Regions from separate parts of the Fictibacillus halophilus genome, predicted to be linked through region 1. Evidence: riboswitches for the same ligand, from Rfam matches in the RefSeq annotation. Region 1 holds a riboswitch; the other holds the start of a gene.
The links. Region 1 has a riboswitch for cyclic di-AMP ahead of I5J82_RS01115 (potassium channel family protein). Riboswitches for the same ligand answer to the same signal wherever they lie in the genome.
Positions count from the first base shown of each region.

Region 2: it holds a riboswitch for cyclic di-AMP, as region 1 does, so the genes downstream of both, I5J82_RS12375 (dicarboxylate/amino acid:cation symporter) here and I5J82_RS01115 (potassium channel family protein) in region 1, are expected to answer to the same signal.

Region 1 covers NZ_JAEACF010000001.1:197,297-202,846, forward strand. Annotated here, with positions in the region: gene spoIIP (stage II sporulation protein P) at 1-750, shown strand, start outside; gene cls (cardiolipin synthase) at 1,078-2,580, shown strand; gene I5J82_RS01110 (undecaprenyl-diphosphate phosphatase) at 2,670-3,452, shown strand; cyclic di-AMP (ydaO/yuaA leader) riboswitch at 3,531-3,686, shown strand; gene I5J82_RS01115 (potassium channel family protein) at 3,826-4,482, shown strand; gene I5J82_RS01120 (TrkH family potassium uptake protein) at 4,486-5,550, shown strand, end outside.
Region 2 covers NZ_JAEACF010000001.1:2,378,511-2,384,060, reverse strand. Annotated here, with positions in the region: gene I5J82_RS12390 (ABC transporter permease) at 1-986, shown strand, start outside; gene I5J82_RS12385 (ABC transporter ATP-binding protein) at 986-1,699, shown strand; gene I5J82_RS12380 (hypothetical protein) at 1,725-1,919, opposite strand; cyclic di-AMP (ydaO/yuaA leader) riboswitch at 2,097-2,262, shown strand; gene I5J82_RS12375 (dicarboxylate/amino acid:cation symporter) at 2,426-3,661, shown strand; gene I5J82_RS12370 (hypothetical protein) at 3,816-4,505, shown strand; gene I5J82_RS12365 (DNA-3-methyladenine glycosylase) at 4,502-5,083, opposite strand; gene I5J82_RS12360 (hypothetical protein) at 5,245-5,409, shown strand; gene fbpA (Fur-regulated basic protein FbpA) at 5,533-5,550, shown strand, end outside.

The DNA of each region.
Region 1 (5,550 bases):
CTCCTTCTAAGTGGTGAAGAAGCAGAAGTTCAAGATATCGAGCGATTGGAAGATCCAGATCCTTCTGATTCAGAAAAACCACCAGGTCAAACAACAAGCGGAAAGAAGATCGCTTATATCTATCATTCGCACAGTTGGGAATCATTCTTGCCACATTTAAAAGGTGTAACAAACCCTGACCATGCCATCCATTCTAAAGTAAACATCACGATGGTAGGGAAAAAGCTAGGAGAGGAATTAGAGGCGAGAGGAATTGGTACAACCGTTGACATGACTAACATGACGGAGCTTTTAAGAAAGAATAACACGGATTACCGTAAGAGTTACCCAATGTCACGTACACTCGTCCAAAGTGCGATGTCGAGCAACCAAGATATTGACTTGATTTTTGACCTGCATCGAGACTCGATGAGAGGTAAGTCTACAACTACAGAAATTAATGGGAAGTCTTACGCACGTACTTTGTTCGTTATCGGTAAAGCGAACCCTAATTTTGAAAACAACCAAAAAGCAGCGCAAGAGATCAATGCGATCTTAGATAAAAAATACCCTGGCTTAAGCCGTGGAGTTATCGGAAAAAACAAAACACAGGGAAATGGTGTTTATAATCAAGACCTTTCTGACCACGCTCTCCTAATCGAGTTTGGCGGTGTAGATAACAACATGGATGAGCTGTACAGAAGTGCAGAAGCAGTGGCTGAAGCAGTTGCAGAGTACTATTGGAAAGAAAATGGAGCGAAAAAAGAATAATTTAGTATAAAAAGACTCTAGAGGAACGATAAACCTCTAGAGTCTTTTGTTTAAATAACAAATCATCTTGTCGTAGATTGTCGACTTGTGGATATATGAACAAAATTTTTGGATTGGAGCTGCAAATTTTTGGATAGGGCGTCAAAACTCGTGGATTCACTCTCGTTTAATTCCTCACAATGTATTTGCGCGTCGTACTTCATATAAGCAGTCATATCTGCAAATCCTATAAAAAAATGGTATAAAAAGAGAGAAGTCACTTGTTTTAATTACAAAGGGAAGGGAATAAAAGAGAGAAAGAGAAGATTGGTAAAAAGGAGCACGTGCATGAAACGAATATGGGAATTTTTTCTCACACTATTGTTACTCGTCTGTTTATACATCGTTTTCTTTGCAGAAGGATATGTAATCATCAAAACAGTATTTGGGCTCCTTTACATCGCAGTGATTCTGTATACGATCTATTCGTTGATGCTCGAGAACAGAACAGCTCAACATACACTTCTATGGATTTATGTATTGATATTGTTTCCATTTATCGGATATATGTTCTATCTGTATTCTGGCCAACTTTATTTAAAAGGTCATCTTTTTAAATCAAAAAGAAAGAAAGACAGGGACGAATGGATCAGAGTATCTAAACAGGAAGAAAAGCCTGATTTTAGTGATTTAAAAAGGCATCAACAGTGCTTTGCAACCCACGCTCATCATATTACCCTTACGCGTTTGAACAGAAAAACAAGTTCAAAAATATTAAAGAATGGCCAAGAGACATTCCCTGAAATTTTTGCGAGGTTGGAAGAAGCCAAGGAGTATATACATATTCAGTATTATATTTTCCGCTCAGATCGCCTTGGTAAAGATATTATTGATCTGTTAATTAGAAAAGCCAATGAAGGTGTAAAAGTTAGGTTCCTATATGATGGAATAGGAAGTCTTTCTCTTCAGCAATATGACATCGACAGAATGAAAAAAGCAGGAATCTTAGTTGAAGCTTTCTTACCAGTACGATATGGCTTCTTTAACCAAAAACTCAATTTCAGAAACCATCGTAAGATTATCATTATAGATGGTAAGGTTGGATTTGTTGGAGGATTGAATGTAGGTGTCGAATATTTAGGAGAGGATCCTGAAATTGGTTTCTGGCGTGATACTCACATGGTAATGGAAGGAGAAGGTGTTCAAGTTCTTCATGCGATCTTTTTAATGGATTGGGAATATGTTTGTGGAGAAGATCTGTTAGAAGATAATCACCTTACTACCTCATACCCTGCTGAAGGAGACGGAACCGTTCATGTTGTTGCTAGTGGTCCAGACACCCAGCTAGGAATCATGAGTGATCTTTTCTATTCGCTGATCTCATGTGCAGAGAAATCAATCTGGATTGCAACGCCATACTTCGTACCTAATGAAGCGATTCGAACAGCTTTAAGAGTGGCTGCTAAAAAAGGAGTTCAGGTACGATTATTAGTTCCTGAAATCAATGATGGCTTTTTAACACAATATGCAACGCGTTCCTATTTCCCAGAACTTCTGCGTTCGGGAATAGAAATCTATTCCTACAAAAAAGGATTTCTTCATCAAAAGGTTATCATTATCGATGGTGATACAGCTTCGATCGGTACTGCTAATATGGATATGCGAAGTTTTCATCTTAATTTTGAAGTGAACGTGTTCTTGCTAAATACAGGATCTGTCGGTGATCTCGTAGAACAATACGAAGAAGACATGGTCGAATCTGTTAGAGTTAAACCCGTTGAGTTTTACAAAAGAGGTTTATGGGAACGTACAAAAGAATCATTTGCTCGTTTATTCTCAGGGGTTCTGTAAAGCTCCTACTGTGATACAAAAAAACAAGAATAGAAAATCCTCCTCAGGAATAGGTTGTACGAGACCGTGTAAGTTGAGGGGGATTTTTTATGGATTGGCTCGAGGCCTTAATATTGGGCATTGTGCAAGGGGTAACAGAATTTTTACCTGTAAGTTCTACAGGACACCTGCTTCTTGGCAGGCAAATGTTTCAGTTAGAGGAAGCCGGTTTATTTTTGGATAGCATGCTTCATATCGGAACACTTATTGCCGTGATGACGGTGTATTGGAGAGAAATTCTAAAAGTGATAAAAAGCCCCTTCAGCAAAACGGGCATTCTGCTGATAGCTGGTACGATACCGACCGCTATAATAGGACTGGCATTTAAAGATTTTTTTGAAGAGATCTCAAAAACGGGAATCACGGTTGGGTGGGAGTTTTTAATCACAGGTTTTCTGCTTTGGTGGGCTGACTCTTATAAACGGAATGGATACAAAGGAATTGAGGATATCTCTATACGTGATGCACTTGTGATCGGCACGTTTCAGGGAGCAGCCATTCTTCCTGCTATTTCACGTTCAGGACTCACAATCGCAGCGGCTCTTTTCTGTAAGATTGATAAAAAAGCTGCTGCATATTTCTCCTTTTTACTTTCAATCCCATCCATTGCAGGTGGAGTAGTATTGCAGTCTAAAGATCTATTTGCTGGAGCACATCCTCCTATCTCTTATTCAGCTTTATTAGTGGGTACATTGGCGTCAGCTCTATTTGGATATGTGGCGGTAAAGTGGATGATTAGACTTCTTCAAACCGGTACGTTAAAAGGGTTTGCTATTTATGTTTGGTTGATTGGAATCGTTGTATTGATTCTTCAATTTTCAGGTAAAATGTAAAGTATTTGTTAACCCTATAAAAATGGATTGACATTTAAAAGATAGAGGATTACAGTATATGTAATTCAAAATTTAGCAGGCTTTAGATCGCTGAATTTACAGTTGTTTTTATGATGAAACTACTGTAAAACGGGGGAACCAATCTTTTGGGGTGAATTTTGCTCTACTAGCAAAAAGGGATACTCCAATCCCTAATCCGACAGCTAACCCCGTAAGCGTCATGTCACTGGAGAGGTCAATTTGGTGGAAAACCGGACCCGCTTTTTTGTGTGGTCTTTTTTTGCGTTTTTTTACTTAAATTTGTAAACCTCTTATCCAGCAAGGCTAGAGAACAACGAAGCAAAAACTTCATGGATTTTAAGGGGAGACCATAATGAAAAAACAGTTTGCAGTTATTGGGCTAGGACGTTTTGGAGGCAGTATCTGTAGAGAATTTGCCACGATGGGATATGATGTTTTAGCTATAGATAAAGACATGGAAAGAGTAAACGAGTTTGCAACAATAGCTACTCAAGCCGTTCAAGCGAACTCAACCGATGAAAACGTCATGAAGTCTTTAGGGATTCGAAATTTTAACCACGTCATCGTATCAATTGGAGAAGACATTCAATCAAGTATCTTAACGACTTTACTTCTAAAAGAAGCAGGTGTTCAAAAGGTATGGGTTAAAGCACAGAATGATTATCATCATAAAGTGTTGGAAAAGCTAGGAGCAGACCGGATTATTCACCCAGAGCGTGATATGGCGCTTCGCGTTGCTCAACTCATTTCTTCTGAAAAGATTATTGATTTTATTGAGCTCTCGCATGAACACAGTATTGTAGAGATAGGTGTAACGGATAAGCTTGTTAACAAGACGTTAACAGACCTTGATGTTCGGGCACGTTATGGATGTAATATTGTCGCAATCAAACGTGGAGATGAGATACTCGTTTCACCTATTGCTGACGTATCACTTCAATATGGGGATATACTTGTCGTGATCGGCCGTAACGAAGATCTAAATCGCTTTGAGGATGAGGAAGTGTAAGCCTTGGCACTACATGTAAAAAAGCATAAACGTTTTTTGCACAATCCAATTAAGCTAAGTCCTCCACAATTTTTAGCAACGTTATTCTTATTTCTAATTTTTGTAGGTATGTGTTTATTGAAACTGCCCATTGCTCATGAAGAGTCATTGTCTTGGGTAGATGCTTTTTTTATTGCAACTTCAGCAGCAACAGTAACAGGCTTGGCTACAGTTGATCCTGGCTCAACGTTTACTCTATTTGGTGAGGTTGTCATTTTATTTTTAATCCAAGTAGGCGGACTTGGTGTAATGTCTTTTGCGTCATTAGTGGTTATCATGATGGGAAGAAAAATCTCCATCAAACAACGTGTTTTAATGCAAGAAGCATTGAACCAACCATCAATTGGTGGAGTAATAAGATTGGTTCGTAATCTTTTTATTTTTTCTATAAGCATTCAAATCGTTGCTATTTTCTTTCTGTCATTAAGGCTAGTACCAGACTTAGGTGTAAGTAAAGGAATCTACTATAGTATATTTCACGTTATATCTGCCTACAACAATGCAGGATTCTCGCTTTGGTCTGACGGATTAATGGGTTATGTAGGGGACCCGATGATGAACATTGTAATATCATTTCTGATTATTACGGGTGGGATTGGCTTTACAGTTTTAGTGGATATATGGGTCAGTAAAAGGTGGAAAACTCTATCTTTGCACTCAAGAGTGATGTTGTTATCTACCCTGATAATAAATATTGTTGCGATTCTGTTTTTCTATCTGTTTGAGTTCAACAATCCTAAGACGATCGGAATGCTCTCTGGAGCTGAGCAATTTTGGGCTTCCTATTTCCAAGGAATCTCACCAAGAACAGCAGGATTCAACTCGATTGATATGACAGCAATAAATCCGGGCACGTCTTTGTTAATGATACTCCTGATGTTTGTTGGAGCGGGGAGCACATCCACTGGTGGGGGGATCAAGCTCACAACTTTTGTTGTAATCATCTTTACCGTAGCAGCTTTCTTGAAAGGGAAAGAAGATACAGTCGTAATGAAACGCACAATCCGAAACGCCGTGGTATACAGAGCT
Region 2 (5,550 bases), 2.2 Mb from region 1:
AATATTTTGGTATCCAAACGTTTAGTACTGCCATATTTCAAGCTTGGTTCGGAATGGGAGATATCTATTCAGCTATCAAGTTAGCGGGTACTTTAATGTTGATTGTAATTTTGATCTTAATCCTTGAAAAAGTAATAAGGGGTAGGAAGCAGTATAGCTATTCCACTTCAAAAGTACGGCCCTTAGAACCAAAAGAACTTAAAGGTTGGAAAAAATACGCTGTACTAAGCTTTTTTATTTCTTTATTTGCTCTAGCTTTCGGAATTCCTTTTATACAGCTTTTACATTGGGTGTATATGACATATGACGTCATTTTAAGTGCTACATTTGCAGACTTGATTTGGAACTCAGTTTTTGTTGCGGGTATAGGTTCAGTTCTAATCATTATCGTGGCCTTAATCATCGCTAACTTTAGTCGTCTGTCAAAAGGTTGGGGAGGGAAGGTATTTTCCAAAATAACGGTTTTAGGCTATTCGATTCCTGGAGCTGTAATCGCAATCGGCGTACTGACTTTATTTCTATCACTGGACGAAAAGGTAATTACGTTATACGAATGGCTTGGATTAGAGCCTACTCTTGTACTGAGCCTCAGTATTAGTATGCTGATCTTTGCCTATGTTGTTCGCTTTCTTGCGGTCGGTTTTAACTCGATTGAGTCAGGTTTTGATAAAGTAGGAACAGTTTTCACAGAAGCTTCAAGAACGTTAGGGATGTCAGTAACGAAGACATTTTTTAAAGTAGATATCAAGATGATCAAAGGAGCGATTGCTGGGGGGTTCATTCTTGTTTTTGTAGATATTTTAAAAGAGCTGCCTCTTACTCTTATCCTACAGCCTTTTAATTTTTACACGTTGGCTACAAAAACATTTCAATATGCAAGTGACGAACGTATTCACGAAGCCTCTGTTTCATCAATGGTGATTATTTGTATAAGTGCACTTTCGATTTTCTTTTTACACAGAGTATTAGAAAAGGAGCCAAAATAATGTTTGTTCAAATCAAAGACCTAACATTTCATTACAAGAATTCGCGTGAACCTTTGTTCGAAAATCTATCTCTAAGCTTTAAGCAGGGAGAAGTTTCGGTAATCTTAGGGGAAAGCGGAAGTGGGAAAAGTACGTTACTTCGTCTGATAGCAGGACTAGAAGTGCCATCAAAAGGGTCGATCCTAATCGATCAGGCAGTTATGAACGATACATTCCGTTTTGTTCAGCCAGAAAAACGTGGTGTTGGTTTGGTTTTTCAAGATTATGCTTTGTTCCCTCATATGACTGTTGAAAAGAATATCAAATTTGGCCTAACGAAAATGAATCGTAAACAGAAGCAATCGCGAATGGAAGAATTATTAGCTATTGTGGGTATGGAAGATTATGCTTCTCGTTATCCTTATGAATTGAGTGGTGGGCAGCAGCAGCGTGTTGCACTAGCAAGAGCTATGGCTCCAAACCCATCTTTGATCATGTTCGATGAGCCTTTTAGCAATCTCGATTCTAAGCTTCAATTACAGATTAGGGATGAACTACAGGAAATTCTTAAACGTACTGGAATCACTTCTATCTTTGTTACTCATGATGAAGAGGATGCTCGTGCTATAGGAGACCGAATCATACTAGTAAACGATGGGAAGATTCAAGATGAAGGACGTCCTGAAATGGTTTTGAAAAGGAATAAAGAAAAGTTATCGCTAGCATACGTTTAAACAAAAAACCGGGATATCCCGGTTTTTATTTTTTGAATTGAGTATCTAGTTTTCCGTTCATGTCGATTAAGAATCCGATTTCTCGTCCTAACAATTCACCCAGTTCTTTTGCTTTTTTTTCGCTTTCGTTCTTTATTTGTTCAATCGTAAGTTCACCTTTTAACTTGGATGCTCCAACGATAATACTTAATTCACCTTTTTCATAAAATACAATTTTCATTTACAATACCTCCCTGAAAAATAGAACCTTATACATCATTCGTTTTTTCTCACATGCTTATGGGGTAGAAGTGAGAATCTGGAAAAACATTCATCATGAAACAATTAATTGGAAGAAATAAGTATAGCAAGTTTCCTTGACATCATTTTATGTATGTTGATAACATTACAGTATATGATATATGATTCGCTGAATCCTGATGTTCTATTCGATTGAATATTCAGGAGCGGGGGAACCACATTATGGCTTCTAAGCCTTGGGATGAATTTGCGCGTAAGCAAAAGGGACAACTCTCAATTTCCTAATCCGACAGCTAACCTCGTAAGCGTTTTTGGAGAGAGAACTCTACACATGGGATAAGTCTATGTGTAGCTGTGTATTCCCACGGAAAATCCTCTCTATTTTCGGTGGGTTTTTATATGCAACAAATAGGGCATATATTAGTAATATTTCTCTTCAGTCACGAGTTAAATATTTTGAAAATTTAATAAAGGGGGTATTTTTTGATGAAATTATCTACAAAAATCTTGGTCGCTCTGGCACTTGGGGTAGTTGCAGGTCTTATTCTAAATTTAGCCTTTCCAGATGCATTTTCTGTGCTTGATAAATACGTATTCAAGCCAGTCGGAACGTTATTTTTAAATCTGATTAAAATGTTAGTCGTTCCGATTGTATTCTTTTCAATCGTACTTGGAACAGCAGGATTAGGTGATCCGAAGAAACTTGGAAGAGTAGGTGCCAAAACAGTCGGTTACTTTTTAGCAACAACTACAATCGCAATTATTATTGCTATGGCTTTAGCACTCATCTTTAAACCAGGTGTTGGGGACTTTGAAACAGAAGGTGCAAAGTTTGAGCAACAAGAAGCACCAGCAGTAACAGATACATTACTCAATATCATTCCTACTAATCCTATTCAAGCTATGGCTGAAGGTGATATGCTTCAAATTATCGCATTTTCAGTTTTTGTAGGATTCGCTCTAACGATGCTGGGTAGTAAAACAAAAGGGATTATGGATCTAATTGAACAAGGTAACGATATTATGATGTACCTTGTAAACGTGGTTATGAAGTTTGCTCCATATGGCGCATTTGCATTAATTGCTTCTGCTGTCGGAAGCCAAGGAATGGATGCCATTAAAGCAATGGGCTTATATATGAGTGTAGTTATTTTAGCTCTTTTCATTCACTCTGTTGTAGCCTATGGAGGTTCAATTGCTCTCTTAGCAAAGAAGAGCCCGATTTGGTTCTTTAAAGGCTTTGCACCAGCAATGTCAGTAGCATTCAGTACGTCAAGTTCGAATGCAACACTCCCAATCTCAATGAAAACAGCTCAAGAAAATCTGGGTGTTCGAAAATCAATCAGTGGTTTTGTTCAACCGCTTGGTGCAACAATTAACATGGATGGAACAGCCATCATGCAAGGTGTTGCAACGATTTTTATTGCGCAAGTATACGATGTTAATTTAGGTATTACAGAGATGCTTACTGTTATTTTAACTGCAGTGCTTGCTAGTATCGGTACAGCTGGTGTTCCTGGAGTTGGACTGATCATGTTAGCGATGGTATTGAACTCTGTAGGATTACCTGTTGAGGGTATTGCTTTAATCCTAGGTGTTGATAGACTTCTTGATATGCTAAGAACAGCTGTTAACATTACAGGTGATGCTGCATGTGCAGTAATCGTTGATAAAGGTGAAGACAAACATCTTGGAACTCGTGATCAAGAAGTTAGTGCGTAAATAAACACAATAAACGGCCGCAGGGGTTAAACCTCTGCGGCTTTTTTATATGCCGATTTCCCTAGTTTTTTAATGTTGAGTAAATAAATGTAAGCACTGGTGAAAAATCATGGTAAAATAAGAAGATACATAATGAGATTTCGGAGTGATCTTCTTGGAAAAATGGCTAGAGATATTAACACTTGCTGCAAAGATCATATGGGTACAGATTCAAACCGTTATTCATCCTATCATCGAGTTAACAGAGAGCGCGATGAACTCTTTTTGGTTTGTCTTTTCACTTACGATCATCGCAGGATACGTATTACTTAGGCTTGTACAGAACGCACTTACCTTCTATCAAGCTCATAATTTTATTCACAGAAAAATGATTAACGAACCCGCTAGTGATATTGAATTCACCTTATTTATGAAATCACTTTGGAAGAAAGATCGATCTAAAGGATTATTGGCCAATGCCAAATCGGCTAAGAGTAGATACCTTCAGTTCAATACTCAAGAACGTTTGTCACTACAGAACTACTTGCAGCATCGACTGAGATTTTTACGTACCAACCAGCCATTGTTCATCTTAGGCGCTGTTGTAATAGGATTGATTTCTAGTATTTCAGTGAATGTACTACCGATTGAGGTAGCTGCACTTACTGCGGAAAATGTATTAAAAACAGCACTTTTCATTCTTTCCTGGCTGTTGATTATGCAAGCTAAATACGTTTCTATGAAAAAACAAACGTATCATCACCTAGCATGGATGCAAGATACCAACCGAACAACCACGGTTGATTACATGCAGGAAGAAGATGTTACGGTTTCAACGAACAAAGAAAACAACCCTGCGTATTAACGTGATACGTAAGGGTTGTTTTTTATCCAGAACCGATAAGGATAATGAACGGCTTCTTCGGCATATTGTATTCCGATACGAGGACCTGAGATAATTTCATTCTGTACTACTATCATTCCTTCTTCTACTCGTATATTTCCCTCATTGATCTTCTTACCATTATCACTTAATGTGAATCCCATTGCTTTACTCAGTTTACCTGGTCCATTTGTAAGCATAATCTCATTCTTTACTCTTGCTCGTCTTTCCCTCATTCTTTCTATTCCCTCATTAGGTTGAATAGCTCTAATGAGTATAGCTTCAGGTTTATTAACAGGGCCGGAAACGATATTAAAGCAAACATGCATTCCATAAATAAAATAAGTGTAAATCGTACCTGCTTCACCGTACATCACTTCTGTTCTAGCTGTTCTTCGGTTGTTAAAGGAATGAGCAGCTCGATCTTCAGGTCCTAGATAGGCTTCTGTTTCCACAATATATCCAGAAATTATTGCGTCATCATCAATATGTATCAACTTCATACCTAGAAGTTCTTTTGCTAGATCTAGAGTTGGTAATTCCCACAATTTCATTTTCATCTCCCTCGTTATGTATGACATCTATTGTTTATTAGTACAATAACAACAGGCTCATGTAAAATTATGTTTCCTTTTGTCGAAGTTTTACAAACCCTAAAAAAGAGGAAATGACAGAGGAAAAAAGAATTTTTTATAAAGCAGATGAATAGGAGGCGTTTGATATGGACGGTTGGGTAAATGAAACAGGAATTTATGAAAATCTCTCCAAACGACGCTGGGAGTACTGGGAAGTAAGTCAACATGGAATTAAAACCATGGTTTCCTGGCTATGCTGGAATGCCCCTAATTCGGTTTATGAACAATGGAGTAAGTCTGTCTTACACTAGAACGAATCTCGTTGAAAGTTCCTTTTCTTATAAGGGAACTTTTTTGTTTGCATATAAGCTTGAATCTTCTTTTATGTGGTTAGAATAGATAACAATAACGTTCACAAAAGGAGAAGATTTTATATGGATTCCCATAAAGGA